Regions from separate parts of the Lysinibacillus sp. PWR01 genome, predicted to be linked through region 2. Evidence: a T-box and tRNA genes for the amino acid it is inferred to sense, from the RefSeq annotation. Region 2 holds a T-box; the other holds one or more tRNA genes.
What was found. A T-box is a leader RNA that pairs with one kind of tRNA and senses whether it is charged. The one in region 2 lies ahead of argS (arginine--tRNA ligase), so its partner is inferred to be a tRNA-Arg.
Positions count from the first base shown of each region.

Region 1: it encodes a tRNA-Arg, which carries the amino acid that the T-box ahead of argS (arginine--tRNA ligase) is inferred to sense. The anticodon was not compared.

Region 1 is NZ_JBHERJ010000075.1:9,401-25,339, forward strand. It holds gene gap (type I glyceraldehyde-3-phosphate dehydrogenase) at 1-133, opposite strand, end outside; gene ACEVFT_RS16660 (sugar-binding transcriptional regulator) at 260-1,312, opposite strand; gene ACEVFT_RS16665 (hypothetical protein) at 1,491-1,613, opposite strand; gene ACEVFT_RS16670 (glutaredoxin family protein) at 1,875-2,108, opposite strand; gene ACEVFT_RS16675 (S9 family peptidase) at 2,414-4,687, opposite strand; gene ACEVFT_RS16680 (TPM domain-containing protein) at 4,836-5,585, opposite strand; gene ACEVFT_RS16685 (LemA family protein) at 5,585-6,166, opposite strand; gene ACEVFT_RS16690 (spore coat protein) at 6,300-6,914, shown strand; gene ACEVFT_RS16695 (amino acid ABC transporter ATP-binding protein) at 7,002-7,724, opposite strand; gene ACEVFT_RS16700 (amino acid ABC transporter permease) at 7,721-8,431, opposite strand; gene ACEVFT_RS16705 (basic amino acid ABC transporter substrate-binding protein) at 8,519-9,316, opposite strand; tRNA gene ACEVFT_RS16710 (tRNA-Arg) at 9,816-9,890, opposite strand; gene clpP (ATP-dependent Clp endopeptidase proteolytic subunit ClpP) at 10,196-10,786, shown strand; gene ACEVFT_RS16720 (HPr family phosphocarrier protein) at 10,841-11,098, opposite strand; gene whiA (DNA-binding protein WhiA) at 11,211-12,158, opposite strand; gene ACEVFT_RS16730 (gluconeogenesis factor YvcK family protein) at 12,224-13,219, opposite strand; gene rapZ (RNase adapter RapZ) at 13,224-14,117, opposite strand; gene ACEVFT_RS16740 (NUDIX hydrolase) at 14,127-14,594, opposite strand; gene trxB (thioredoxin-disulfide reductase) at 14,943-15,887, opposite strand.
Region 2 is NZ_JBHERJ010000073.1:253,158-269,096, forward strand. It holds gene ACEVFT_RS15970 (MFS transporter) at 1-1,138, opposite strand, end outside; gene ACEVFT_RS15975 (class I adenylate-forming enzyme family protein) at 1,178-2,755, opposite strand; gene ACEVFT_RS15980 (acyl-CoA dehydrogenase family protein) at 2,803-3,981, opposite strand; gene ACEVFT_RS15985 (LysR family transcriptional regulator) at 4,154-5,062, shown strand; gene recQ (DNA helicase RecQ) at 5,301-7,079, opposite strand; gene ACEVFT_RS15995 (TcaA NTF2-like domain-containing protein) at 7,087-8,190, opposite strand; gene ACEVFT_RS16000 (MFS transporter) at 8,439-9,620, opposite strand; gene argS (arginine--tRNA ligase) at 9,751-11,424, opposite strand; T-box leader at 11,469-11,688, opposite strand; gene ACEVFT_RS16010 (ArsR/SmtB family transcription factor) at 11,802-12,101, shown strand; gene ACEVFT_RS16015 (MFS transporter) at 12,226-13,413, shown strand; gene ACEVFT_RS16020 (FAD-dependent oxidoreductase) at 13,432-15,318, opposite strand; gene ACEVFT_RS16025 (ABC-F family ATP-binding cassette domain-containing protein) at 15,914-15,939, shown strand, end outside.

The DNA.
Region 1 (15,939 bases), on a different contig from region 2:
ATAAGTGCGCAAGCTGACCAGCATCTGTTAAGTCGTTTACGGCTACTACTTCAATTTCATCATGCTTCATTGCCTCACGAAATACTAAACGTCCAATACGTCCAAATCCATTAATCGCTAATTTTAATGCCATTGTTAATTCCTCCAATAATGTGTATTGTCTGTCTCTATGAATAGAGACATCAAAATTTACTTTATGCTCATTCAAAAAGTGTTCTAGCACTTTCTGAGATCGAGTGACATGTTTGATACTTTACCATCATTCAAGATGCTTATTTTCTATAGAAGATAATTGGGCAGCAATTGCTTTGGCTGCTGCTTCATCTGTTACAAATATGGTTTGCTTAGGTGCTACTTTAAAATAAGAAAGCATTGCATTGACCTTTTGTTTTCCTGCTGCAACTGCAATGACTTGCTGGCTATTTTGTACCTGCTCAAGTTGAATACCAATCGTACGTATACGATGAACAATTTCACCATTAGCATTAAAATAATAGCCAAATGCTTCACTTACAGCGCCTTTCTCCTCAAGAATTCGCAAATCCTCTGGAGATGAATTACGACGAATCGCCATTTCCTCTGCGGAGCCAATCCCGTGAATGACGCAATCTGCTTGATCGTAGAATGCCATCATTTCTGTTACCATCGGCTCTGTTAACATCGCTTGATAAGCTTGCTCACTTAAATGCTCTGGTAAAAATAAAGTACGGTACTGTGCCTCCATCTGCATGGCAAATGTTGCAACAAGTGTATTGGCCTGCATTTGCATTTCATGTCCAATCCCACCGCGTGCAGCTACAAAAGTGATATCCTTTTGTCCGTCTAAAGGATGTAAAAACTGTGCAAGAGAGGCAACAGATTTTCCACCAGTGACAGCTACTACTTGCTCATCAAAAGCAGTTGACATAAATTGCAATGCCGCTTCTTTGCCTAGCATGGTCAGGATTGTATGATCCTCATTGTAATCACCAGGAACTACGACTACACGCTGGATGCCAAAATGGTTTTCGAGCACTTTTGCAAGCTGTGTTAAACCAGACCATTCGTAAACGATGACTCTTAATTTTTCAATGACTATTTCACCATCATCTGTACATACCATACCCGACTTTTGCGCATCTAATAACCCTTGTTCACGTAAAATATCAGTTTCTTTACGTATTTCTCTTTCTGTCATTTTCAGTGAATCGGCTAGCGCACGTCGTCCGATTGGTTGCATAAGTTGAACGGCTTGCAAAATTCGATATCTTGATTGCAGAAGCGGATACATTTCAGGAAGTAGCCTTTGCTGTGCCTCTGGAACAGTTAACATATCTATCTACTCCCTTAACTAATAGTTGTGGGTTTATTTTTATCCCACTCAATTATTTTGTGTCCCACTTATGCTTTTATTATAATATGCATTGTTTTAAAGTGCAAGTAGTTGAATTGTTTATATTAAAAAAAGCCTCATAGCCTTCAACATGGCTACGAGACTTTGTTGTACTTATTTATTTAGTGAAAGATAAAATCGCGTTCTTTTTAAAACCTTCTAAAGCTTTTGTTGCTTCACTTTTATTTGTAAATTCAAAAATACGAACATCCTTTTTCTCAAATACTGTAATAACCCACATTGTAAAATCTCCCTTCACATCATTCATTTTTGTAATATAACAACCACTAAAATTTGTGATACATTCGCTAAACTGTTTTATAACAACTTCTTACTTGATACCTATTCTACTCCGTTTTTTATGAAAAGAAAGTCTAATGTGAAGGTCTTCACAAACTGTTCAAATTCAAAACGCTTTCATTGAACAATTTGTGAATTGTGAGAATTACAGCTAACAATAGAGTCATTTTTTCCGTTAATAACCTTTTATACATTCAGTAAATTAACTGCCTAATTGCTCCATCAAGGTGGCATAATCTAAATTACCATACTGGATTACGACACCATCCTTTTCAACTACAGGAATCATTAGCATATATTTTTCATGTATGCGATCATCTTGCTCAATATCAATCACATCAATTTCAAAGGGAACATCTTCCTGAGCAAGCTTTAATGTCTGTAATCCTTCTACACATAAAGGACAATTTGCCCGACTAAAAAATTTAATCTTCATAGATAGCACCTCCCATCTTTATTATAAACGAAAGTACAATGAAGTTATGGCTACTATTCATTGACGATTTATATTTTGATGGATGACGCCTCTAGAATGTTTTTACCAGAATTTAAAAAGCATAATCTTATTCGTTTCAGTATTTCTCGAGTGGATGAACAATAAATTTATAATGGTATTGAGGAACTGGCTCTGTATATTTCTCCATTTGATCGTAAGAAACGCTAGACAAACTCTATTCACCTTATGTAATTAAAAAGGCATTGATTGTGAGCAAGCTACACATCAATGCCTTTCGTTTCAGATTATTTTAAATGACTATCGAAAAATTTCACCATGGCATTATAGAATTCAATTCTATTTTCTTCGTTAGCGAAGCCATGTCCTTCATTATCTTTTAGCATGTATTCTACATCCACACCTCTAGCACGTAAGGCTTCCACAATTTGATCGGATTCTGCTTTGTTCACACGTGGGTCATTTGCACCTTGAGCGACAAATAATGGTGTTTTGATTTTATCTGCATGGAAAACAGGTGAAACAGCTGTTAATAATTCTTTGTCCTTCTCTGGGTGACCTACGCGCTCATAAAACATGTTACGCATAGTTTCCCAGTAAGGTGGGATGGTATTTAATAATGTGAATATGTTAGATACCCCTACATAATCAACTGCTGCAGCATATAAATCAGGCGTATACGTAATACCAGCTAATGTTGCATAACCTCCAAATGATGCACCATAAATACCGATGCGATCAGGGTCTGCAATGCCTTGGTCAATTGCCCATTGGACACCATCTGTAATATCATCTTGAATTTTCAGACCCCATTGCTTATTTCCAGCTTGAAGGAACTCTTTACCATAGCCAGTTGATGAACGGAAATTCACCTGTAGCACTGCATAGCCACGATTAGCTAACAATTGTACTTCTGGATTGAAGCCCCACATATCACGTGCCCATGGCCCACCATGTGGATTGACAATAAGAGGGAGATCTTTCACTTCTTTATTTTTCGGTAAAGTTAAATAGCCATTAATTGTTAAACCATCTCGGCTCTTATAAGAAATTGGGTGCATTTCAGCAAGTTCATTCGGATTTAACCAAGGACTTAAAGTGGCCAATTCTGTTAATTCATCTGTTGTTGAGTCGTAGTAATAATATTTTCCATAGACAGTATCACTTGAAACACTCACAATAAATTTTGTCATTTCTTTATTGTAATCATTGATACCAAGCTCACTTTCATGCACATTCAGCTTGCTTTGAATTTTACGGAAAAGCTTTTCAAAGTTCTCGTCAAAGAATTGATAATGTGGTTTATCTGTTATATATGCACCATATAGCAATTTATCGTGTTCAGCACTATATAAGACACCTGAAACATCTACTTGATCATTAGACATAATGACTTCTTCATTACCTTTTAAGTCGTATTTCACCACTTCTACTTTGTCTCTACCTTTATTTGATGTAGCATAAATGTATTGATTGTCTTTAGAAAATGCTAGTGGCATTACTTCATCGCCAGCTTCCATTTCAATAAATGGCTTGAATTCATCCTTTTCCGAATCTCTATAAAGAATCGTTCCTTCCACACCATCTGAAGCTACGGCAATTCGCACATTGCCATTGCGATCTGCTAGCCAGCTCGTAATATTACCAGGATTTTTTGCAACATGAGTTGTTTCACCAGTCTTTACATTCAGTTTGTAGACATCAAAAACTGTTGCATCTTCCTTATTCATCATAATAAGTATTTCATCTTTAACACCTTGCAGACCACTTAATATGCCAACTGTGACGTTTGGATATGGTGTTAAATCTTTTTCCTCAGCGCTATTAAATGTCGTAGAATAAATATGGAAGTTTTCATCTCCACCTTTATCCTTTAAATATAGTAAATTATTATCTTTCCAGAAAAATCCTGCAACATCACGATCTTTTGAATTAGAAACACGAACGGGCTCACTATCATCATTCATCTTTTTCACGAAAACATTGGATCTGTTCTCCCAAGCAGAGGAAAAAGTAATGTAATTGCCATCAGGTGAAAGTTCATAACCAAAGTTCCCAGGATTCTTCATAAAGTCTTCAACTGAAATTTCCTTTACACCTTCATGATTGGAACCATTTTTTTCTTGTTTTGCATTGTTTAAAATTTTTACTGCATCTTGTTTTGATATTGCTTCACTACTTAATGATAGGCCATTAAATAAACCAATTTTATTGGCTTTCTCTAAATACTCAGCAAGTGAAGCCTCTTTTTCTTCTTTATTTAACGCTCTTACTAAAATTCGAGCCGCTTCATCATGTTTAATCGTCAAACTTAAATCTGTGAATTCCCCAGCCTTTACCCATTTATCAATAATTTGTTGACGCATTGAATCTGAGCCGTGCTGGAATGTTAAAGTTGTTACAGCTAAATTCAAAAATTCCTGCGCTGTCAAACGTTCTTCTTGTGCTATCACGGTGCTAGTTGTTTCGTTGGCCGCACGAACTTCTTGCATTGTTGCAGGTATAACTATAGAGGTTGTTAAAATAATTGCTAACGATGCGGATAAAAATCTTTTTTTCAAAAATGATTCCTCCCTATATCAGTTTACGTTATATCGATTGTCGATACATTTAAATTATAACAATTCTAGCATTATTGTCAATAATTGAGAGAATTTAATTGATTCATAATGAAAGCGAACTAAACAAATTAGTTCGCCACTACCCCTATTAAAATTTCCGGCTTGCTCCTCCGCCGGCGGAAGATCCTCCACCAAAGCCGCCAAAGCCACCTCTACTTGAACGTCCTCCACCAAAGCTACCTGGATAGCCTCCATAGCCTCCACTGCGAGGACCTCCGCCACCTTTCGAAAAGAACGAATAAATAATAATGACAACGATAATGATTAAGATAATTAACCAAGTGGGCATGTCTTCCCCTTCGGTTGTATGTGCTGGTAATTCACCGCTCCAATTATACTCTTGGGCAACAGCTCGAAAAACTTCAGTATAGGTCGCTTGGAAAGCTTGATCTAAATTACCCGTACTTGCCGAAGGATAAAAGGCATTATCTAAAATGCGTCCTAATTTACCATCTGGTAATGCTCCTTCTAAGCCCTGGCCCACAGCGATTACAACGTCGTTATTCCCTTCCCCTTGACCAAAAGTAGCTAAAATCAAGACACCGTTATTTTTCTCCTTATCACCTATGCCCCATGACCGAATCAATTTTGTTGCATACATCTTTGGCTCTTGTCCATGAAGACTATCAACTGTGACTACCATGATTTCAGCACCCGTACCTTGATCCAATTGCTCTGAATAATGATTTAACTCTTCTTTGACATTCGCTGAAATTACATTGGCAAAGTCATGTATATACGTATTTTTCATGGGTGACGGCATAGCTGCTTTCGTTATATCCGAGAAAAAAAGAAGCACCGAACAAACGATGATCATCTGTACAATGCAACGTTTCATTAATGTGTACCTGATTGACTAAAGTTGATAGATGGTGCTTTGTCAGCTCCTGTTGCGGCTTTAAAGTATTCTTTTTGTTCGAAGCCAAACATCCCTGCCATCAAATTACCAGGAAAACGTTTAACATGTTTATTGAATTGCTGCACCTCATTATTGTAATCCTCACGTGCTACCGCTAGGCGATTTTCAGTACCTGCTAGCTCATCCATTAACTGACGGAAGTTTGCATCTGCTTTTAAGTTTGGATAATTTTCCACAACGACTAGTAAACGACTAAGAGCGCCCGTTAATGCATCATTGGCGACAGCTTGCTCCTCTGGTGAGCTTGCACTCCCCATTTGTGCACGTGCCTCCGTAATACTCGTTATCACCTCTTGCTCATGATTGGCATAGCCTTTCACAGATTCCACCAGATTGGGAATCAAATCATAGCGACGTTGGAGCTGATTTTCAACTTGTGCCCATTTAGAATCAACATTTTCCTCGGCTGTCACCAGGCTATTATATTTAGGTATGAATAATAAGGCGATTACAACAAGAATAATGACAATTATTCCAATTGGTCCAAGCAACTTTTTCAATTTTAAGCCTCCTTGACTTGCTTTTCCTTCTATCATTAGTCTACATTTTTACCTTTACATTTATACCGTATGAAATTGAATTGACTCGACATACTAAATACTGCAACAAAAAATTATTGAGGAGGCGTTTTTTTTGTCACAATCGTTTTACAACGAATCATCCAATCAAACAAATTTCAACCAACAGCATAGCCTAAATCATGGTGGCCATGAAATGATGGACATGCATGAAACAATTGGCGAAATTATTGCAGGTATGAACCAAGCCATTATTTTGCGTCCCCATGTAAAAGACCCTGAATTACTCAACATTTTGGATCGTCAATATAATTTCACTCTAGGTATGTATAATACAATCGTAGAGTCCTTTAAAACAGGGCACGATCCATCTGTTCCAACAGGACGTTACCAAATGGAAACAGGAAATGACTTCAAATATGGCTTAAATCCTGGTCAACCGAAAAAGCCAATGCAAAATGCTAATGAAATAAATGATGAAGCCATTTCTGGATTCTTACTTGGTGCTCAAAAAGGCGCAGCAAAATGTATGACAACCGCTGCGTTGGAGACAACAAACCCTGTTGTTCGTCGCGTTGTTGCAGATAGTATTCCTAACTGCATTGAAATGGGATACGAATTATCCATTTATCAAAATAAACACGGCTATTATCAGGTGCCTCAGTACTCCCAACAGGATATGCAAACGATGCTAAATGCATACGACACAACATCTAATCCCCTTCATTAAATAAGAACAGTCCATGGTGAATACTCATCATGGACTACTTTTTTTAGCACAAAAAAGCGAACGAGCATGTCGTTCGCTTTTTCAGCTTTATAATACTTTTCCTAAAAACGCCTTTGTTCGATCGCTTTGTGGATTGCCGAATAGTTCCTCTGGAGAACCTTCTTCTACGATATAGCCTCCATCCATAAAGACTACTCGATCGCCTACTTCACGAGCAAAGCCCATTTCATGCGTCACAACCACCATTGTCATCCCTTCAGCCGCTAGATTTTTCATAACATCTAGCACCTCTTTTACCATTTCAGGGTCAAGTGCTGAAGTTGGCTCGTCAAATAAAATAGCTTTTGGCTTCATAGCTAAGGCACGAGCAATTGCCACACGCTGCTGTTGACCACCCGATAGCTGCTCAGGATAATTATAGGCCTTGCTATCGAGTCCAACTTTTTTTAATAGCTCATGTCCTAGTTCTTCTGCGTTTGCACGACTCATTTTACGAATTTGCATAGGTGCCATCGTGACATTATCGATAACAGTCATATGCGGGAATAAGTTAAATTGTTGAAACACCATGCCCACTTCTGCACGTATTTCATTGATATTCGTTTTAGGATCATTAATCTTTACATTTTCAATATAAATAGCACCATCTGTTACTTCTTCTAACATATTAATGCATCGTAGAAATGTACTTTTTCCTGATCCAGATGGCCCAATGACACAGACAACTTGTTTTTCTTGAATTTCATAATCGATTCCTTTTAATACTTCAAGCTTGCCAAAGTACTTGTGTAGGTTTTCAATTTTTATCATCTTGCTTCCCGCCCTTCTACCTTAGCTTTACGAGGGACATAACTATTGCTAAATCGTTTCTCGATAAATGCTACAACTTTTGTTACACCATATGTTAAAACTAAATACAATAATGCTGCAACGATATACGGTTCCCAGAAGCGGAAGCTTGCACCAGCTACTACCTTACTAGCATATAAAATATCTGGTGCGGCAATAACTGTTACGAGTGATGAATCTTTTAATAATGCGATGAATTCATTCCCTAATGGTGGGATCATACGTCTAAATGCTTGAGGTAAAATGACCTTACGCATCGCTTGATTATGTGTTAACCCAAGAGAGCGTGCAGCCTCCATTTGCCCTTTTGCAATACTTTGAATCCCTGCACGGAAAATTTCTGCATTGTAAGCAGCACAGTTTAAAATAAGCGCTGTAATCCCCGATACCATATAACCTAAAGAATGACCAAAAATTGTTGGAATAACTGCTAAGTGAATTAACAAGATTTGTACAAGCATCGGTGTTCCACGGAATAAATCAATATATAGTTTAGATGGCCAATAAATCCATTTTTTACTCGATAATTTTCCAAGACCTAAAAATAGCCCTAATAGAATACCGCCAAAATAACCACTAAGTGTCAAAATAAGTGTTACGCCAATACCTCGTATAAACATATCTCGGTAGTTCCAGACAATGTCCCAGCGTAAGTCAAAGATGTCCATCCGAAAACCCCATTCCCCTTTAAATTACGAATAATAAATGAGCCGCTAGCAAAATTACTATGTTAGTAGCATCATGTCATTCATTTGTTACTCAAAATCAGTGCCCGTAATTTCTTTTAATTTACCGTTTTCTTTAATCTTTTTAAGACCTTCATTTAATTTATCTAACAATTCTTTATTCCCTTTTTGAACCATGAAGCCATAGTATTCTTTGTCGAATGCGTCATCTTCAATTACTTTTAGTTTTTGATCTGGATGAGCTTTCATATATTCATAAACTACCGCATTATCTCCGATAGCTGCATCAACATTACCATTTAGCATCTCTTGAATCGCAATTGGCTGACTTTCAAATGCCATAATATTTGTACTTGCTTCCCCTTGTAGCTTTTTCGCCGCCATATGACCAGTAGCATTAATTTGTACTGATACTTTTTTATCTTTTAATTCATCAAGAGATTTGATTTTTGAATCTTCTTTCACAACAATTAATAATTGAGACTCATAGTATGGTTCTGTGAAATCAAATGATTCTTTACGCTCTTCAGTAATTGTGATTCCTGAAGCTCCGATATTTGTTTCACCATTTTTAATTGTTTGGAAAACTGGTTCCCACCCGATATTATTCCACTCAACTTCAAAGTCCATTTCATCTGCAATAGCTTGTAAAATATCGACATCAATCCCTACAATTTTCCCTGAATCGTCAACAGATTCAAATGGTGCAAAAGTGGCCTCAGTACCAACTTTGTATACTTTCTTGCCATCTCCGCCGTCTTCTGAAGGTGTACTACCAGAAGAAGCATCATCTTTTGTACCACATCCTGCAAGTGCTAATGTTAATGCTGCGATAATCATCAGTAACATCCAACCTGTTTTTTTCATTGTATTTCCCCCTAGTTCGATAATTTTCCAAAATACGTATTATTTTTCGCAATTCGGAAATGTTAGACTATTAGGTCAATTATATTAACAATATAGTATTTAGACAACAACTTTTCGCATAAAACTAAATATTTTTTCATATAAATTTATAATTAATTCATATAATTTGAAAAAACATGTATAAATCACAAGAAATTAAACCTAAAACTAATATATATACAATGAGAACCATGCCAAATTTCGATAAATTTAGGCAAAAAAAAAGAATCCCCTCAGATAGGATTCTTTTTTTTCGACTATTGCTAGTCTCACGTACAGTATGTTCACTAAAAAATAATTTGGAGTTATTGCTTTTTTGAAGGTTTGAAAGGAATAAATAGGGGAATAATGCCAACTAGGACAGTATTCACGTTATTCTTCCTCTCGATCTCCAGTAAGCAGGCTGCTAAACTACTTATTAGGAGATGAGCTATTACAGTATATCAATTCATCAGTAAAATGGCGCCCTCGGAGGGAATCGAACCCCCAGTGCAAGAACCGGAATCTTACGTGTTATCCATTACACCACGAGGGCAAAAGACACAAAAAAAAAGTACTCACTCTAGGCTTACGAAAAGCATGATGTAGATAACCCTCATTTGAAGCATACCTGCAAAATAGTGTCCTGTACTTTAAACTTATAACCTTAATTATTATACAAGCCCATCCTATATAATTCAACCATAGAATGCAAAAACAATTTATTTTTTTTAATTTCACTTTAGCAGGGTTAATATTTGACCTTCCCTGACTATAATGTGTATGATAAGGATACAGCTGAAATACAAAGGAAATTTTCAGTAAAGGTATTCGAATTTAGCTTTTTAAGGAGGATTTAACATGAATTTAATTCCTACAGTTATTGAACAAACAAGTCGTGGTGAGCGTGCATATGACATTTATTCACGTCTACTTAAAGACCGTATTATCCTTTTAGGAAGTGCCATTGATGACAATGTTGCTAACTCCATTGTCGCTCAGCTTCTTTTCCTACAAGCAGAAGATCCAGATAAAGATATCTCACTTTACATTAACTCACCTGGCGGATCCATTACGGCTGGTATGGCTATTTATGACACAATGCAAATTATTAAACCACAGGTACAAACAATTTGTATTGGGATGGCTGCATCAATGGGTGCTTTCCTACTTGCAGCTGGTGAACCTGGTAAACGTTTTGCTCTACCAAATGCTGAAGTAATGATTCACCAACCACTAGGTGGTGCACAAGGTCAAGCGACAGAAATTGAAATTGCTGCTAAACGTATTTTATTCTTACGTGAAAAACTAAATGGCATTTTATCTGAACGCACAGGTCAACCACTTGAAGTCATTGCAAGAGACACAGATCGTGATAACTTCATGACTGCTGAACGTGCAAAAGAATATGGCTTAATTGACCACATTATGCATCGTAGCGATAATAAATAAAAAATAAAAGGCATCACAGATTTGCTCTGTGATGCCTTTTGTGTTCAATGAATGTTAATCTTCATTTTCAATAATTGTTGCCAATGCTGTAACCGCTTGCTCAGCATCGTTACCTTCACTACTTAAAGTAACTTCCGTACCTTTAGCAACAGCTAAGCTCATGACACCCATAATGGATTTGGCATTTACTTTTTTCTCATCTTTTTCTAGAAAGATATCAGCACTAAAACGATTTGCTTCCTGCACAAATAGTGCTGCTTGTCTAGCTTGTAGTCCTAATTTTAATTTAACCTGGACTCTTCTCTCAATCATTCTCAAAACTCCCCTTCACTACCGTTCATCTATTAGTTTTATCTTACCTCACTTACTAGCAAAAGAACAATAAGCGATTAGCATGACATTCATACCTGAAAAGTATGATAACTTAACCACCTATTTTTTCACCGCGCCTTAATGCATCAGCAATCTCATCAATTTTTCTCAATCGATGGTTGACACCTGATTTACTAACCGTTCCACTAGATACCATTTCACCAAGCTCTTTTAATGTCACATCTTGGTATTCTACACGGAGACGTGCTATTTCACGAAGCTTCTCTGGTAGTTGATCAAGACCAATTGAATTTTCAATAAATCGAATATTCTCTACCTGCCGTAATGCTGCACCAATGGTTTTATTTAGGTTGGCTGTTTCACAGTTTACAATACGGTTGACACTATTGCGCATGTCTCGCAATATGCGAACATCTTCAAATTTCATCATAGCCTGATGTGCACCAACAATATTAAGGAAATCCGAAATTTTTTCTGCTTCCTTTAAGTAAGTCACAAAACCTTTTTTACGTTCGATTGTTTTGGCATTGAGTTCAAATTCATTCATCAAATCCATTAATGCTTCACCATGCTCTTTATATAAAGAATACACCTCTAAATGATAAGCTGATGTTTCTGGATTATTGACAGAACCTCCTGCTAAAAATGCACCTCTTAAATAAGCTCTTTTTTGGCCACTCTTTTGAATGAGCTTTCTTGAGATCGTATGGTTAAATTGAAAGTCGTCTGAGATGATTTCTAAATCAATTAACAGCTCACGCGCACCTTCTCTTACACGGCATATATACACATTATTTTTTTTCAGTCGCATTTTCTTACGAACCAGTAATTCCACATTGTACGGATACAATTTTTTCATAATCGTATATAGTCTTCTGGCAATTGCAGCGTTTTCGGTTTGCACGTCTAAGCTTAGTTGTTTATTTGCAAAGGATAATGAACCATTCATACGAATTAGGGCAGAAACTTCTGCTTTCATACAATGATTGTCCGCTTCTATTTGTGTTAACTCTTTTTTTGTTTCAGAAGCAAAAGACATATCACGCCCCCCTTTCAATCCTGATTTCTATGTATATGTTCATCTTACCATATACAATAAAGCCATTATGTTTCTATTATTGGTCCTCTTACTTTTTGATGGTAAATATCAGCATAATCTACCAGCCATTCTGCAACATTCGCAGCATTATGCCGAACCGTGCCATCTGGACGAATTGTAGCAATGTCTCGTTTAATAACTTCTAATCCCATGCTTTCAAGCTTTGCTACGTCAAATGTCACTGGTTCCGCTCTTTCTTCTTTATACAGTTCTTTTACAGGGTTAGGGAGTTCTTCATCATTTACTAAAATGGAATCGATAAAGTCATGGCCAACATGCTTATGTATAGCTGTTACATGATCGCCTGCTGTATAAGAAATGGTTTCACCCTTTTGTGTCATTAAATTACAAACATATATTTTTCTTCCTTTAGCCTTAACAACTGCTTCTCCTATCTCCTTAACAAGCAAATTCGGAATAATGCTTGTATACAAGCTTCCTGGTCCTATTAAAATATAGTCGGCACGAAGTATAGCACGAATAGCTTCTGGTAACGGTTGCACATTTTCAGGTACTAAAAAAACGCGATTAATGCGTTTTGTCGCTGTCGGGATTTTTGATTCGCCCTCAATAATTGAACCGTCCTCAAGCACAGCATGTAAGGCGATTTTTTTATTAGCAGCTGGTATTACTCGACCATGAACTTTTAAAACCTTTCCCATCTCACTAATAGCATGACTGAAATCTCCAGTAATGTCAGTGAGTGCCGTAAGCATTAAATTCCCTAAGGAATGACCTCGTAAATCTTCAGATGCTGAAAAACGATATTGAAACATTTGCTCTACAAGGGGCTCAATATCTGATAATGCTGCAATTACATTGCGTACATCCCCAGGTGGTGGAATATCATAATCATCACGTAAACGCCCTGAAGAACCGCCATCATCTGCTACTGTCACAATAGCAGTAATATCAAATGGGTGGTGCTTCAGCCCGCGAAGTAACGTGGAGAGCCCTGTGCCACCACCAATTACCACAAGCTTTGTTTGCTTTTTCCCCATTCACTCATTCCTTTCTACGATTAATATCACGATGCGTAATAACCGTATTTTCCTTGCCCGCAAAATATGCCCCAAAAAATTCTGCTAATGTCACGGAGCGATGCTGGCCCCCAGTACAACCAAAAGCAATAACAAGCTGTGATTTGCCCTCTTGTCGATAGAGAGGAATCATAAAGTCTAATAAATCCGTTAGTTTTTGTATGAGGATTTGCGTGTCTTCCAAAGCTAAAACATAAGAAGATACCTCTGTTTGAAGACCCGTTTTTGGACGTAGCTCCTCCACATAATATGGGTTTTTAAGAAAACGAACATCAAACACTAAGTCCGCATCAATCGGCATACCATGTTTAAAGCCAAAGGACATAATGTTAACGGTAAAAATAGTATCTGCCTCACTCGCAAATTCTTTGACAATTTTTTCACGCAATTGCTTTGGTTTCATATTAGATGTGTTATAAACAAAATTAGCACGGCCCTTTACTTCAGATAAAAGTACTCGTTCCTGTTTAATTCCATCTAGAGGTAAACCGTTCACTGCTAATGGATGGGCACGTCTTGTTTCTTTATAACGTCTGACTAATGTGGCATCATCTGCATCTAAAAATAAAATACGAGCAACAATATCGCCTTCTTTTAGTATATGGTCCAATGCGCCAATTAGAGCATCAAAAAAGTCGCCTCCGCGCATATCCATTACTGCCGCAATTCGGGTACTGTTTTTACCAGAATCTCTCAGTAAAGTTAAAAAAGTTGTAAGTAACGCAGGTGGTAAATTATCAATACAGTAATACCCTAAATCCTCAAAGCTTTGAATAGCTACAGTTTTCCCAGCCCCAGACATTCCTGTAATAATAACCAATTCATGTGTACTTTGTTGGCCTTCAACCACCACTGTCATGCAACTCCTTTATTGTTCTTTTGAAATTTGTATTTTCTGATGAAGTAATTCAAAATTCGTTGTATAGTCAAACGTGCCATACTGAATGCCTGATTGCGAAACAGCAAATTGTAAATTAGTTCGATCTCCTTCAGCCATTGGCAAATGTGCTAAATCCTCTACTGGGTGCCATGCAAGCTTGCCTTCTCTTGTTTCTTCGAATGGTATACCTTCTACATCCTTTGCAACAAATGTATAGAGCATCCATTCATCCACTACATCATTGTTTTCTTTAATGACCATCGTATAAACACCCTTTAAATGAACATGTAAAGGTGTAACATTTGTCTCTTCTTGAAACTCACGTAAAGCAGCCTCAAAGATTGACTCGCCGCTCTCCATTTTCCCTCCTGGCGCTACATACCAGCCTCGTCTTGGTTTCTGAAGTAATAATACTTTACCGTCTTTTACGGCAATTAAATTTGCAATTCTTTGCATAGGCACACCTCTAATCACTTTTGCATTCTACTCTTCATTATAACAAGACCTTGTAAGATTTGTCCTCATTTACAACTCTTGTACGCAGACAATTAACAATTTAGTTTTATTCAAAGATAACCATTTTATCTTGGGCGAAATTTACGTTTTTCCTGATAGGATTATTTGATTTTTTACACATAAAAAAGTAGGTTGCTTCCACCTAATGGAGGCGGAAACAACCTACTAAACAAAATAAAAGGGGGATTGCTAATTACATTTTTAATGATACACCTTTTATATGTCATACAAGTTACAGCAATATTAAAACCACATTAAAATTGTATTTTTTACCTTAAAATAGCCATGTTAGGCATTAATTTTCTCTAATAACTCTTCTACATAATGTTGAACAGCTTGCGCGGCAATACTACCGTCACCAGTTGCTGTTACAATTTGACGAAGTGATTTTTCACGAACATCTCCAGCTGCAAAGATACCTGGGATTTTTGTTTCCATCGTGTCGTTTGTCAAAATATAGCCAGCATCATTTAAGATGCCTAATGACTCAAATGGTTTAGTTAAAGGTAACATACCAATATAGACAAAGACGCCATCTGTTGCAAATTCAGATTCCGTACCATCGACAGTTGATTGTAGCGTTACACTGCCAACTTTACCATTTGCTTCATTGATTTCTTTTACAGTTGCATTCCAAATGAAATCAATTTTTTCATTGGCAAAGGCACGATCCTGTAGAATTTTTTGTGCACGTAATTTATCGCGACGGTGGACAATTGTCACTTTATCAGCAAAGCGAGTTAAATAGACACCCTCTTCAACAGCCGAATCTCCGCCACCTACGACAACTAGATTTTTTTGTTTAAAGAATGCACCGTCACATACTGCACAGTAGCTGACACCACGGCCACCAAGTTCTTTTTCACCAGGCACGCCCATTTTTTTATACTCAGCACCAGTTGTAATAATAATGGCACGTGTTTTATATTCTTTTGCACCTGATTTAATTGTTTTATATTCTTCTCCATCGATGATTTCCGTTACATCACCATAGGCATATTCAGCACCAAATTTTTTAGCATGCTCAAACATTTTTGTAGAAAGCTCTGGTCCTAAAATTGTCTCAAAACCTGGGTAGTTTTCTACTTCTTCTGTGTTTGCCATTTGTCCACCAGGGATACCACGTTCAATCATTAATGTTGACAAATTCGCACGAGATGTATAGACAGCAGCAGTCATCCCGGCAGGACCTGCACCAATAATTACTACATCATAAATTTTTTCTTCCGACATAAATACTTCCCCCTAAACAGAATACTTTTTATCTTCATTCAACCAATAAGTG
Region 2 (15,939 bases):
AAAACCAACATACAGCAGTATACGAACCATTAAAAACTGTCAGAATGAACCCGATAACCAGTGGTGAAATCCCTCCTGCAATCTGCCCACCGAAGGACACAAATCCTGTTACAGAACCAGATAACTCCTGATCTGAATACTTAATAATCATGGTATACAAGGCTGTTCCAATAAAAGAGATTGCAATCGCGTTAAACGTCAAATAAACAATCCCAAGCGTGACAGACGATGCGTGAAACATTAAATATAAAAAGACACTCGAAGCTAGTAATCCGCCCATTGCTAGATATTTTTCTCTTCCTACCATATATTTATCTAGTATCAAACCGCTTACATTAAACATGATAAAGGAAGAAATATATGGAATAGCCATTAAGGCACTTGCTGATAACAAGTCCAATCCTTGACTAACCAAATAAGAGGGCATCCATGTAATCATTCCCCAATTCACGATATTAGAAAAGAATTTCGTAAAGAGAAATTTCCAAAAATTATTCGTTTTAAACACCATTTTATAATGGATTTTCTTGTTAGCTTGTGCCTCAGCTGTTCTTTGCTTATCATCTGAAGACTTCAAATATGCCCAAATGGCCCAAGCTATAAAAACGCCTGCAATCCCAATGCTAACAAACATCCATCTCCATCCGAATGAAACCAACAAAAAACCGATCGCTATAGAGCCTATTACACCACCTGCAGTTTGCGCAGATAGAAAGAATGAGCTTGCTCGACCTCGTTCATTTTCTCCAAAGTTATCGGCAATCGAGCGCATACTAGCTGGAAAAACACTGCCTTCCGCTAACCCAAATAGGAGACGAATGAAGAGGAGTGAAATAAATGACCAGGCAAGGCTTGTCAGAGCTGTAAAAAATGAAAATCCAATGACGGAAACAAACAAGACATTTCGTGCACCATACTTATCGGTAAGCCATCCACCGATCGGATGCATCAGAGCGTAGCTAAAAAAGAAAATACTCAACACTAAACCAGCTTCAAAAGAGTTCAGGTCTAAGGCTTTCTGAATAGGAATAATGGCGACGTTCATGGATGTTTTATCAATATGACTTAATAACATCCCTAAAAATAAGAGTATAATAATGATCGATTTACGCTTTTTATCAGCCGCATACACTTGCATTTCACACACTCCTTTTCATTGAATGGGTAAGTCTTCTTTCTAATTCACTAAACGTGCCGCTCCTTCCCAGAAAGGTTTTCTTAGCTCTTTCTTATCAATCTTTCCTACCATTGTAAGTGGTAAAGATGCCTCGAAAATAATCTCCTTTGGCACCATATAGGAAGCGGTACGTTGCTTACAAAACTCGATTAATTCTTCTTTCGTACACGTTTCACCTTCACGTAGCACTGCGACTAAACAAACCGCCTCCCCCCAATCATTGTGCGGGATGCCGATGCAAGCACACATAGCCACCTTCGAATGCTGGTTCACAATTCTTTCTACTTCAGCAGGATACACATTGAAGCCACCCGAAATAATCATATCCTTTTTCCGTTCGACAATATGAAGATAGCCTTGTTCATCGAATTGTCCAATATCACCTGTAAAGAACCAGCCATCCTGAAATGCCTCTGCTGTTAGATCAGGTCTATTGTAATAACCAATGGATACAGAAGGTGTTTTGACTGCAATTTCACCTGGCTGCAATGGTTGAACATCTTGGCCCTTATCGTCGACTAAGCGAATTTGGGTAAGCATACACGGTTTTCCACAGCTCTTTAACACATCCAAATTGTGCTCATAGGCAAAAAGGTGATCGCTTTTTGTCAATCTGGCAATAACGATACTGCATTCCGTCATGCCATACTGTTGTCTAAAAATAGGACCAAAAATTTCAAACGCTTCTTTCAAACGTTCAGAGGAAATGGGTGATGACCCATAATTGATATTGCGTAATGAGCTGACATCATAGCTTTTTTGCTTGGCCTCATCAATTAGCCGATAAATAATCGTTGGCACAACAAAGGTGCTTGTAATCCGCTCCGTTTGTACAATTTGCATAAATTGTTGTGGATGAAATGCCTTCATGATATAGACATGACATCCAGATGCAAGTGACCTTTGTAGCAACACGCCTGCCGCATGGATAATGGGCGTACAAAACAACACCTTGTCTCGGTCATCATATGGATACTCCATGCAAGAAGCCATCAGGGAAGCCCCAAAACCTCGCTGAGAGTGCATGACTCCTTTTGGCGTTCCAGTTGTGCCACCTGTGTAGGATAGGATGGCTACATCATCTAATGAGGCATCAGGAAAGACGTCATAGCCTTTTTTATGCTCTATCTTCATACGATAAAATTCTTCCGGGTAGTCAATACCAAACCCAGGCACACCAACAACAGTAACGGTCTGTTTGCCGATTTCTTGTTGATAGCTTAGAACAGATGCTATATGCTTCTGCGTGGCCATAATGATGACTTGAGGCTCCGCATCTCTTAAAATAAACTCAATTTCCTTCATGCCTAGCTTATCATTTAACGGAACGACCGTAGCTCCACACCGACTGACAGCAAGATTGTAGACAACATTTTCAATACTATTTGGAATGAGAACTGCAACACGCTTTCCGACTTGTACGCCAAGACGACCTAACTGGCTTGCTGCCGCATCAACTTGTTCCCGTAATGTCTTATAAGTAATCGTTTCATTTGTCTCTACACAAGTAAGCGCTGGCTGTCTATCAAATTTATTTAAACTAGTAAATAGAAAAGCTTGAAACGTTATAGCATCCATGTAAACTTCCTCCTTTAGGTAAATAATCGTTTCGAAAGACGATGTTTTTATGATTGACTCAGCAATTCTTTAGCTATTATGTTTTTCTGAATTTCAGATGTACCCGTCAAAATTCTAAACATCCGTACATCTCGATACATTTTCTCTACAGGATGTCCTTTCATTAACCCTTGACCACCCAAGATTTGAACTGCCTTGTCTGCCACTCGATTGGCAACCTCAGAGGTATACAGTTTCACCATAGATGCTTGCCCTCTCACGTTTTCACCATGGTCCATACGTTCGATCACATAGTAGAGCATACAACGTGCTGCATAGAGTTCAGTGGCCATTTCCGCTAACATATGTTGAATAGCTTGAAATTCCGCAATTGGTTTACCAAACTGTCTACGCTCTTTGGCATGATCAACAGCTTCATCTAATAGACGCTGTGCTACCCCAAGGTAGGTAGCTCCCCAAGACGCTCTGTTTTCATTGATTCTGTTAAGCCCCAGCATCAATCCCTTGCCTCGTTGACCGACAATATTCGTAGCAGGCACTCGGCATTGGTTAAAAATTAGCTCAGCTGTACTATGTTCTCCCGATATAGGCACTTGAATCTTGCCGAGTTCAAAACCTGGTCGTTCCTCTGTCTGTTTCTCTACAATAAAGGAAGTAACGCTTACATCAGTTGGCTCTACCATTTCCTTTGCCAAAACAATTGCCCAGTCAGCATAGGGTGCAGCACTAATAAAATGTTTTTTCCCATGTAATATGTAGCTATTACCATCCCGTATAGCTGTTGTTTGAATGGCACGGGCATCAGATCCTGCACCAGGCTCTGATAATGCAAAACAACAACCTGCTTCAGCATTAATCACTGGCATGACGTACTTTGTTAATTGGTCTGGCGTAAAAACGTTTACCATCTGACCAATACGGAAAGGTCCACCGATTTCACCCAAAACATGCCCCCATAAAACCGCGCCTGATTTTGCAAGCTCTTCCTTTAAAACACATAGTCCCTTTAAGCTAAGCGACTGCCCTCCCAACTCCTTTGGTAGGTTGATACCATAAAATCCAAGCTCCTTTGATCGCTTTCGAACCCATGTAATTTGCTCCATCAAAATCTTTTGCTCTGCATCCATTTCATGCTCCCGTTCAAACGGTAATAGTTCATTGTCAATAAACGCTCGTAACTTTTCCTTTAACTGATCAAGATACTCAATTGTCCCTGTTGCTTGCATACTGTACTCCTTTCCAACACTCGTTCAATCTCAGAACGAAAACGTTTCCACTTTAAATTTTTAGAATAATAAAAATATTCTCGCTCATTATTTTATATATGGCTGTGAATAAAGTAAAATGGTAAAATATCATAGATACTTGAATATAATTCATATAAAAAGAGGGATGATTGTGCATATAGAGCAATTAAAATACATTGTTGAGGTAGCTAAAACACGATCGATTTCCATCGCAGCACAGAATCTTCATGTTTCACAATCAACGATCAGTAAATCCATTACGAACTTAGAGCAAGAATTACGTATTTCCTTGTTTACACGTTCACGGCTAGGCGCCATACCAACAGCCGAAGGGAAAAATATCATAAAAAAAGCCTATGAAATTGTGATGAAGTTGGAAGAAATACAGGAAGAAGCACAAGAGCAAACCTCCCTCATAAACGGGGAATTGAATATAACGGCTAGCCCTAGCTTCTTTCTGCCCATTTTACTTAAAGCGTTAACAAGCTTTAAAAAAGATTACCCTTCCTTTCGTATCCATATGACCGAAAAAAAATCACCAACGATTATTGAAGAAGTGATTCAAGGGAAGATCGATATTGGCTTAGCGATGCTTGATGATATTGATTGGAATGCGCATGAAGAATTGGTTTTCGAAGCCTTAATAGAGGGCAAAATCATGGTATGTGTCAGCAAGCATTCTCCACTTGCATTTAGTGACTATATCACACCTGAGGAGCTAATCCATGAAACAATTGTCATGTATGATGGGGTAATATGGAAGGATTCTATTACAAAATTTATGCATAAGTATGGCCCTCTTAATATTTTATTTACCACTAATAATACCGAAGTCATCAAAAAAGCTGTTGCAGAGGGCTTAGCCATCACCTTTTTGATGGATATAGCTTTACAGGATGATCATTATGTTACGAATGGAGAGATTGTCCCCATACCCTTAATAAATTTTGAATCCAATAAACGTTCCTTTGGATGGGTACGGTCTAAGAAAAAGCATTTCTCTTTGGCAGCAAAAGAGTTTTTAAAATACCTGAAAGCGAATATCGCCAAATCAGAATAAGAGCGTCTTTAAGATGCTTGCCCAATAAAAAAAGTGCCTAATTCTTTTGAATTAAGCACTTTGGTAGCATGGTTGATTAGAATGAGTGAAGCAGCTCATTGACGCCCCCTGGAAAGGACATTGGCGGAACGGAAATCAACTTCTCACCATGTTAGAAGATTTTATTCTGCTGGTGACAATGATCTTTTTCTACAACATGAAGTGCCTAATTCTTATGAATTAAGCACTTCAATGGAACTTAACTATTCGATGTTGTTTCCAAATAAGATTGGAGCGCATTGAAGAAACGAATGCCGTATTTTTCGAATTTTACTTCACCAATCCCACTAATATGTCGTAGCCCTTCAAGCTCGGATGGTTTTTTATCACAAATTTCACGTAACGTTTTATCCGAAAATACAACAAATGGCGGTACCTTTTCCTCGTCGGCAATTTCTTTCCGTAGCACACGTAAATGTTCAAATAATGGATCATTATCCACCAGCTTCTTCACCGTGACAGCTTCCTTGCGCATGACGTGTCGATTGCCAAGCAGTACCTCCTTGCCTTCTGCTGACACATAAATTGTGGGGAATGTACCGTGCTTCACGGCCAGTAAGCCCTCAGCAATTAAAAATTCAATAAAGTTGGATACATCCTTTGAGGCATATTTTCCCTTTAAGATGCCGTAGGTCGATAATCGGGCAAAGCCAAATTCAGCTATCTTTTGATTTTTAGAGCCAATTAACACCTGTGCCACCATGGTCTTACCGAATTTTTGGCCCATGCGTACAACACAGGCTAGCACCTTTTGCGCATCCTCCGTCACATCTGTTACTGCTCGTCCATCATTGCAGTTATTACAACGTCCACAAGGCTCCTCCTCCTCTTCCCCAAAATACGATAAAATCGCATTTTGGAGGCAGCCCTCTGTATGGCAGTAATCCACCATTGTTTGAAGTTTGGCTAGCTCCTGGGTAATACGCGCTTCATCCTGTGTTTGTTCAATAAGAAAACGCTGTGTTTGGACGTCGCCTGAAGCATACAATAAAATACACGCACTTGGCAGACCATCTCGCCCAGCACGACCCGCTTCTTGGTAATAGCTCTCCATGTTACGAGGCATTTGATAATGCAACACAAAGCGCACATTACTTTTATCAATACCCATACCAAAAGCATTCGTTGCCACCATGATACGTGCCTCATCTTTTAAAAATCGCTCCTGCTCAGCCATTCGCAAGTCCTCTGATAGACCCGCATGATATTTTGCAACGGCTTCACCAGAGCGACTCAGCATATCATAAATCGCATCTACTGCTTTTCGAGTGGCAGCGTAAATGATGCCGACTTCCTGTTGATTTTTTTGTACATAATTTTTTATATAGCGTTCTTTATTTTCGCCAATTAACACCGAAAGCGCCAAATTCTCACGCGAAAAGCCTGTCATGACCGTTGCTCGCTCATCAATTGCTAACAATTGACGAATATCATCACAAACTGCTGGCGTCGCAGTGGCTGTTAGTGCTAAAACTGTGGGCTTTTGTGGCCATAGCGTAAAAAGCTTGTGGATGGAACGATAGCTTGGTCTAAAATCATGCCCCCATTGCGATATACAATGAGCCTCATCAATCGCTAGCAATGGCACAGATAAATACGACAATGCTTGAAGAAACGTAGTACTTTCTAGTCGCTCTGGTGCAATATAGAGGAGCTTTAAATACCCCGCACTCGCAAGTTGCATCGTTTCATCCACTTCCTGTGCTGTTAGCGTACTATTGATATAGGCTGCTGGAATGTTAGCCGTTCGTAAAGCCTCTACCTGATCTTGCATCAGTGAAATCAGAGGTGAAATGACGATGGTTAACCCTTCAAGCATTAACGCTGGAATTTGATAGCAAATGGACTTCCCTCCACCTGTTGGCATGACACAAAGGCTTGATTGCCCTTGTAATGTTTGTTCAATAATTTGTTCTTGACCTTGGCGAAAGGTTTCATAGCCAAAATGATGCTGTAGCATTTGTCTTGCTTGCTCCATGCAAAATTCACTCCTCATTTGTGAGACCAAGTAGCTTGTACTCGCCCTGTTCATTTTTTTCTAGCTCATACAGCATGTTGGAGTAGGCAAGTGCCTCCTGTCCAGCAGCATTCGTCAGCATATATTCCGTTTTGGCTTGCACGATGAGACGCTGTCCTTCTACGCGAATATCCTGAATGTCCGTGTCAGCGAAATGAATTTTGGCTTGTTTGGAAGCATAGTAGGCAACCATACTAGCCAAGGTTTCCTGTATCGCCTCTGTCCCGACAATGGGTTTCATGACACTTGCATCCTGAATTGTCACTGCACCCTTTAAATGCTTGTGAAACGTATCTAAAAATAGCTTAATTTCATCGGTATTATACGCAAATACATTTTCTCCATATTGTTCGATTGCTTGCTGTACAGCTTCTTTATCCCCTTGTTCGATATAGGGATATAAATTTTTCGATTGGGATAGTCGTACACTGGCTGTCATGCCCTCGTCAATCCATTCATCAATGGATGATTGAAATTCCTTTATAGGCAATATGTATGGTTGGGACTCTCCCTGCTGTTGTCGATTAACATAAAGACCGACAATGGCTCCATTTTCAGCCTCCATGACAGGGCTTCCTAGAGGTATCGATTGTTCTGCTTTTATAAAATAGGCCGCTACCTTATCTTGATATTTTTGAATCGTATAAGGTAAACCATTCACATAAACAGCTAGCTGATTGAGCTCACCTTCATAGAGATTAGGCACTTGCACATCCGCTTGATAGGATACTCGTAACATGGCCATATTATAGGCTGTTGACATGACATGAATAGTTGCTGCTACCAGCTTGTCCTCACCAAATTGAACAAGGGCAGTTGGTTTGGATGCCACCAGTGCGCCATTCGTTAAAATATACAGTTGATTATCCTGTTGCTTGATAATAATACCTGCACCAACACCATGCTCTCCAATTACTTTGACCTCTGGCACAATTTTTTCCTGTTGCTTCGTCACCGCTCCCTCTGTTTGCACCTCTGCCTTTTTATTTTGAAACCAACCTGTACCTATTTGACTGTCACAGCCTGCTACAAGTAAAGCTGTCGCTCCTAAAACGAGCATCTTTTTATACATACCTTCACCAAAACTTTCTATTCAACATTCTCTCTTCTCTATCATAATCAAGGCGTGAGGATGTTTCAAGTTTACATAATATTATTATGAAATTATCAATATTAGAAAAATGCAGCTACTTTGCTCAATTCATTTCTTTCTACCTATTAATATTGATGGAAGACGCAATTTGCTGTGAGGATGGAAGGATATCATACCCTCAAAATAATTTTCACTAAAAAAGACATGTGCAACGTCACACATGTCTCTTACGATGTTTTTTTTCTTAGCAGTCCAGTCGTTGCCAAAATGCCAAGCATTAATAGGAGAAAGATCAGATATGTCCATGTATGATTACCTGTTAAATCATAGCAAACGCCTATTAGGATGGGGATAATCGCACTTACCATAAAGCCACCTGCTAGCACCATGGATGACCAGCTCGTGGCCTCCTGATCATTTTTGGCTTCATCAAGAGGCAACAATAGACCGATTGGAAATAGTCCACTTAACATAATGCCAATTAATAAAATAGCCAGCCATAGGTAAATACCCGATGTGAGCCACAGTAGCATAAATCCAATCACACCAACAAAGCTTAACACTAGCAGCCAGGCCATGCGACTAGGCCATTTTTCCATGAGAAGTGGCACCGCCATATTCCCTATCATTTGTACAACGGACATTATGGTCAGCATGGCACTGGCTGCCTCTAATGACAGGCCTTTATCCTGTAGTAGCGGTGTGAGCCATGACATGATCGAGAAAAAGAGCGACGTTTGTAAACCAAAGTACAAGAGGATCACCCAAGCACGTCTAGATGTCCACGGATTACGGGCATGTTCTGTCGCAGTTACTTGTTGCAGCTGCTCGTTGTGCCCGGATGGAATCGCCCATAGCCAGATAACGAGCGCGACTACGGCGAGTATTGACCACATGCCGAGGGCGACTGTCCAGCTATTACCGAACCCCTGATAAAAAGTCACGGTTAAGGCTGCGCTTAAAGTAGCCCCTACGCCAATACCGAATGAATAAATACCGACAACTGTCGTGAAGCGTTCGGGAAACTTTTTCTTAATATAAGCATTTAAAATAGGACCAATCATCGCAATCGCTAAGCCTGCTGCGAAGCTTGTCACGATGAGCAAGAAATAGCTTGCTTGGAAAAAGCGTAGCCCATTGGCGACAACAAGGAGGGTCACTAAAAGGGTGATAGCTGATTTCGTGCCCATTTTTCGCTGTAGCGGGACAGCCAAAGGTGCAAACAAGCCCATACAAAAAACGGGGATGGATGTGAGAAAGCTGATGCTTGTAGTCGAGACATGTAACGATGTCATCAGCACATTAAAAAGCGGTCCTATTCCCGTTACGGCTGGTCTCATATTGAGTGCTACAAAAAATATACTAATGACCACTAAGGTGAGTGAAACGGTCCATTGTTTTTTAGCCATTTATTCGATCCTCTCTACTATTACGCAACATTCATTTATGAAAAACTTGCATCGATTCCTCTATCCTTTTACCATGTTTTCGATGGATGGTCAATGATTGGACCGTTTGCTTTTAAATGGCTAATGTTCATTACATATTTTCAGGGGATTCAATACCCAATAAGGCTAAAGACTCTTTTAAGACAATGGCCACACTATGACAAAGTGCGAGACGTGATGCTTGTTGTTCATCATCTGCTAATATTTTGTGCTGTGCATAATATTTATTCAATAAACGTGCCAGTAGTAAGGCATATTTCGCTATTTGGGACGGATCAGCCTGCTCAAAAGCCATAGCTACCGCTTTTGGAAACTGCTCCAGTAATAAGATAATCGGCCAAGCCTGCTCACCTAATGGTGTGAATATCATGTCTTGAGAAGGTGCATTTGCTTTGTCTAAAATGGAGCAAATACGCGCATACGTATACTGCACATATGGTCCTGTTTCCCCTTCAAAATTCATCATTTGCTCAATTGAAAATTCAATATCGTTTAGGCGGTGGTATTTTAAATCATTAAAAATTACTGCTCCAACGCCCACTTGCTGTGCTACTCGTTCTTTATTTGGAAGATGAGGATTTTTCTCCTCAATATTACGCTTCGCCGTCGCAATGGCCTCTGCTAGCACATCTGCTAATAACACCACTTTGCCTTTACGAGTCGACATTTTTTTACCATCCTTCAGCATCATGCCAAATGGGACATGCTGTAGATTCTTTGCCCAAGGATAGCCCATTTTTTCGATGACCTGAAAAAGCTGTTTAAAATGGAGGGACTGCTCATTGCCAACGACATAGAACATCTTTTTGGGCTGGTAGTGCTGTTGACGATACAGGGCGGCTGCTAAATCACGTGTTGCATAAAGTGTGGCCCCATCCGTTTTCGTTATTAAACATGGAGGCATCTCCCCCATCTCCACAACATACGCTCCGTCTGATTCCACGAGGAGCCCTTTATCTGTTAGCTCTGTCACAACAGGTGTCATTTTGTCATTGTAAAAGGCTTCACCTGTAAAGGCATCAAAATCAATTCCTAACAGCTCATATATTGTTTGAAACTCTACTAATGACACATCTCGGAACCATTGCCACAATGCCAGTGCCTCTGCATCACCGTCCTCCAATGCTTTAAAGGCGGCACGAGCCTGCTCATTCAGTGTTGGATCTTGCTCTGCCTCTTCATGAAACTTCACATAAATCTTTAATAGCTCCTCAATCGGTGACGCTGAAATGGCTTGTTTGTTTCCCCATAGTTGATAAGCAACAATCAGCTTACCAAACTGTGTACCCCAGTCCCCTAAATGATTGATACGAATGGCTTGATAGCCATTTTTCTCTGCAATATTTGCTAAGGCATTGCCGATGACCGTTGAACGTAAATGTCCCATCGAGAATGGCTTCGCAATGTTAGGAGATGAAAAATCCAAGACGACTGCTTCCATCTTTGTTGGCATAGTGCCATATTGTTGCTTGTCGCGCAGAATCTTGCTTAACACCTGCTGGGTCACCTTTTCTTGAGCTAGAAAAATATTGACATAGCCTCCAACAGCTTGCACACGCTGGATACTGTCATGGTTTAATTGACTTGCTATATCTGCTGCGATACTTTGTGGAGACTTTTTCCACATTTTTGCTAGGGTAAAGCATGGAAAGGCCACGTCCCCTAGCTCCAAGCTTTTTGGTTTTTCTAATAATGACAATATTTCCTCTCCTGTTATTTGTTGATTTAATGCGACTGCTATACTGTCCGCGATTTGTTTATTCATCTTGATTCTCCTCCTGTCCAAATAAAAAAGCCCTCGCCTCTAAAATTAGAGACGAGAGCATGATAATCCCGTGGTACCACTCTAGTTGCCATGTGACATGACCACTTTCCATTGTTAACGAGGTGACGCCCCGCTATTCTCTACTACTTGTTCGAGAATCTTCTCCAAAGTGCGCTTCATTCATGGTCCCTGCATTAGGCTCACACCATCCCTAACTCGCTTGCCAGTCATCCCATCAATTACTCTCTTTTTCATCGAATTTTTCTATGATTTTTACATATATTACCGGACTTCCTTATTGGCGTCAACCATTTTTACTGTAAAATGACGGTACTTAGCAATTGACATATCGAGATAATTCGATATATTATCTCGATATGGAACCAATTGAAATTTTCAAAGCGTTATCAAACGAGACGAGGCTAAACATCTTACAGTGGCTGAAGGAACCTGAGAAACATTTCCCAAAAGTGAGTATCGAAGGAGGCGTATGTGTTGGTGATATTCAAGAGAAAGCTAAAACTTCTCAATCAACCGTTTCTCACTACTTAAATATGATGCAAAAAGCTGGACTTCTCGAATCTTTTCGTCATGGTCAATGGACATATTATAAATTAAAAGAAGAAACGATTCATCAAATTGCTTCGTTTCTTGTCTCAGATACCCAAAATGATTAATTGGGTTTCTGTTTTAGTTATCATATCGATTATTCACGATAAATAGATACGCTATACTGATTAGGTTTCGCATAATATATCGATTATTCTCGATATATAAATATAAAAGGAGAGTCATTATTTGATGAAAGAAAATACACTTAGTCATAAACATAAAATTTTAGCCTTTACCTTAACATTATTAACTTTTGTCATGGGAACAAGTGAATTTGTCATTGTAGGATTATTAACAGAGGTTTCAACAGATTTAGGCATTACCATTGCCACTGCTGGTTCCTTGGTTTCTGGATTTGCGATTGCCTATGCCATTGGTACACCTATCTTAACCGGTTTTGTTAGTAGATTTGCAAAATATCCACTCATGTTACTGTTCATTGCTATCTTTATACTTGGAAATATCGTAAGTGCCTTAGCTAGTTCCTATGGTATTTTAATGACTTCTAGAGTTGTTACGGCTGTTGTCAGCGGTGTGCTAACAGCATTATCTATGTCTTTAGCAAATGATTGTATGCCAAAGGAAAAAAGATCCTCTATCATTGCCTTACTATTTGCTGGTTTTACGATTGCGAACGTTATGGGTGTACCGCTAGGAACGATGGTGGGTCAATGGAGTAATTGGCATATGACATTCTGGTTAACGGCTCTATTAGGAGGGATTGCCTTTGTCATCAGCCTCTTTGTGCTACCTCGGAATAGTAAAGGAACAAAAGGTTCGCTATCAGACCAATTAAGTTTATTTAAGCAACCTAAAATCATTCTAGCATTCTTCATTCCTGTTTTTACGATTGCTGGAACATACACAATCTATACTTTTATTACGCCAATTTTAGAAAACAAACTTGGGATTGATACGAAATATATCAGTATTGTTCTGTTAATCTATGGTTTTTTTTCGATCTTTAGTAATCTTTTAGCTGGCAAGATCGCTCAACATAACGGTCTTAGTAAATTGCGCTATACATTCATCTTTCAGGCCATTATCTTATTTACCCTCTATTTCACGATGTCCTCCACGTGGCTGGGTTTGATGAGTATTATGTTAATGGCTGTCATGCTTTATGCTGTGAATGCAACTGTTCAACTATACTTCATGGATCTAGCAGAAAGGTATTCCCCGTCTGCCAAAGACTTTGCATCCTCGTTAACCCCTGTAGCCGTTAATGTGGGCATTGCATTAGGTGCCGCAATTGGAGGGGTTGTTGTAGCCACCGGTAGTCTAGACAAACTATCATGGGCTGGTGGGATGTTAGCACTCATAGCTTCCGTGCTAACATATATAAGCTATCAATTGGATCAAAAGGATGGACAATAGAAAAAAAAGAAACATTCCTCAAGAAGAGGAGTGTTTCTTTTCTACATAATGAATAACATCAGCCATAATGGCATACATCTCTTTTAATTTTAGTTCCTTATTATCAGAGATTTTTTTGGCTACCTGCTCCGTGACCATTCCTTTTTCAACTAATGTATCCCAGCTAGTCGCATTGGATTCACCGATGAGGACATCAGCCAAATACTGAGCTAGCTCATCTCGTTCAATAGCTTCATCGCCTTGATTATAAACTTTATTGATGACAATTTCGAGCTGATCCTTCATTCCTGATGCACTTTCTCCACCAGCACGTAGCATACTCTCTTTTAACATTTTAGCAAACTTTATTTTTGTCGCCTTACTGTCTACTTTTAAGTCATTATCATAGCCACCCACTACAAGGCCATAATTAATGAGCGTTTGAATGGCTTCATCATACCATTCCTCTTGATATGGATAGTATACAGAAAATGAGTCGACATAGGCACCTTGTTTAGTCAATTGCTCTCGTAACGTAGCGATTAATTTTTTATCCTTGCTCATGTCTCTAAAGGTTACATCATGCTTCTGTGCAAGAGCAGCCGCAGTCCCAGCCGCTTCCCCTGTCACCATCCCTGTAGGAACAATGCGGGCACTACCAGCAGCGAGTGATGAATAACCTGCAGAGCGTCCAACTACCAGTAAGCCATCAATGTCCTTTGGTACTAACGATCGGAAAGGAATGGCATATTGCTTTGGTGCAGCAATCACATAGCCGTAATCATGAGGCGTTTGTGCTTGCACATCGACTGGATAAGAGGCAATCCCAATGCTATCCCACTGATCACTATTTTTCCAAAGGTCAGCCATTGGTAATTGATACTCTGCCCAAATATGTCTCGTTTCTCGTACATAGAGTTCTTCTGGATAGCTAACAATTTCAGCCTTTTCAAACCCAGGGAAGTTTGTTTGTAAATAGTTTAGAATATGTAGCGTTTCCTTCTTCCCTGCGACAATGGCCGCTTGTTTTGAAGGCTCGTTCAAGCCATCAATACCAAAAATCTGTAGGGCATTAATGAAATATTCATCATCTACACGTGCTAAATTCAACCCTCGTAACCTTGTGCCCTCTTGCAAAGGCTTGTATTCATCATGCAGCTTTGTAAAGCCCCACATAACGGTATGATTTAAATTGGCACCGCCAAATACATTGGATTTAGCTGCTTTTTTCACTTCATCCCAATCGACATTTTTTAAATGCAACATTAAGGTCACAGCCATGCGTTTATCCTTTATGCCAATATCTTCCCCACCTACAAAGAAAGGAACGCCCGACATGGCAGCAAAATCAGCATCCTGTGTGGCATCAATGAATGATTTTCCTGTCACAAAATATGTACCGTACTCATTTTTTAATTCCACAGACGTTAATTGTTGTTGTTTGACATTCGCTTTCACGACCTCGGTTTGCACGGATAAGGTTAAGTTAGGCTCTTCATCAATCAGCTTTTTAAAGGCAGCCTTAGCACCTACAATGCCAAAAGCATCTTTCCCTCTAACAAGCTCATGCCATTCCTTAAATATCCCCTCACTAATCGAGTTGTTATGGCCATCACGAGGAATGTCGAGGAAATTCAGCATACCATATGTAAATAATCCACCTAACTCTTGTCGTTTTTCGACCAGCAATGTTTTCGCACCATTTCGTGCAGCAGCCACCGCCGCAGCCACACCCTCTGGTTCACCACCGATGACGATGACATCATATTCTGCCTCTATATGTTCAATTGGTTCTGGCTTTTTATACTCATCCACTAATTTATTGTATGCCATAGAGTTTGTTATATCTTTAATAAAATAGTAGCTACCAAACCCAAGTAAAACTACTATTACACAAGTGGCTGTCCATAATAAGCCCTTACCCATAATATACCTCCAATTGTTAAAATTTCCATCGATGTGTTTATTTAATCATCATTCCCGCCTTAAGGGCTGAATGTCCTAGTTGAATGCAGGCATATCATTACCGCAAACGAATAATGCTTTTGCTTACAGTATTCTCTATGAAATTATCATCAAGATAAATGAATGAAATCATTTATGAGGATTGTGATGTTTTTATCCTAACTTTAGCAACATCAATCTAGTATGAATGAAAGAGCAACGAATAGCTGGCATTCAAAACGGGGATGGGCTTGTGGGCACCAGTGATGATTCACTTGACATAAAAAAACAGTCAGAATCATTTTAGACGATACCTTTGTGAAGAAGCAACTAAAATCCCCATGGTAAATGATGTAAAATTTCTATTCTTTTTCAAAAATAGTTAATCACACTACAATATAGACGCCTCACGCTCGCAGAAAGTTACACCAAATTTAATTTTTTATTGTATCTTTATTCAGTTTATGTTTAACAAAAAATGTGGAAAGAACGCCAAACCTTGATTTAATAATGTTTATAGACTATGGAACATATTTCATGCTATACTAGAGCCATTGTGAAAAAAGGAGGAACTTGCATGATTCAAGTTAGTAATGTAGGTCT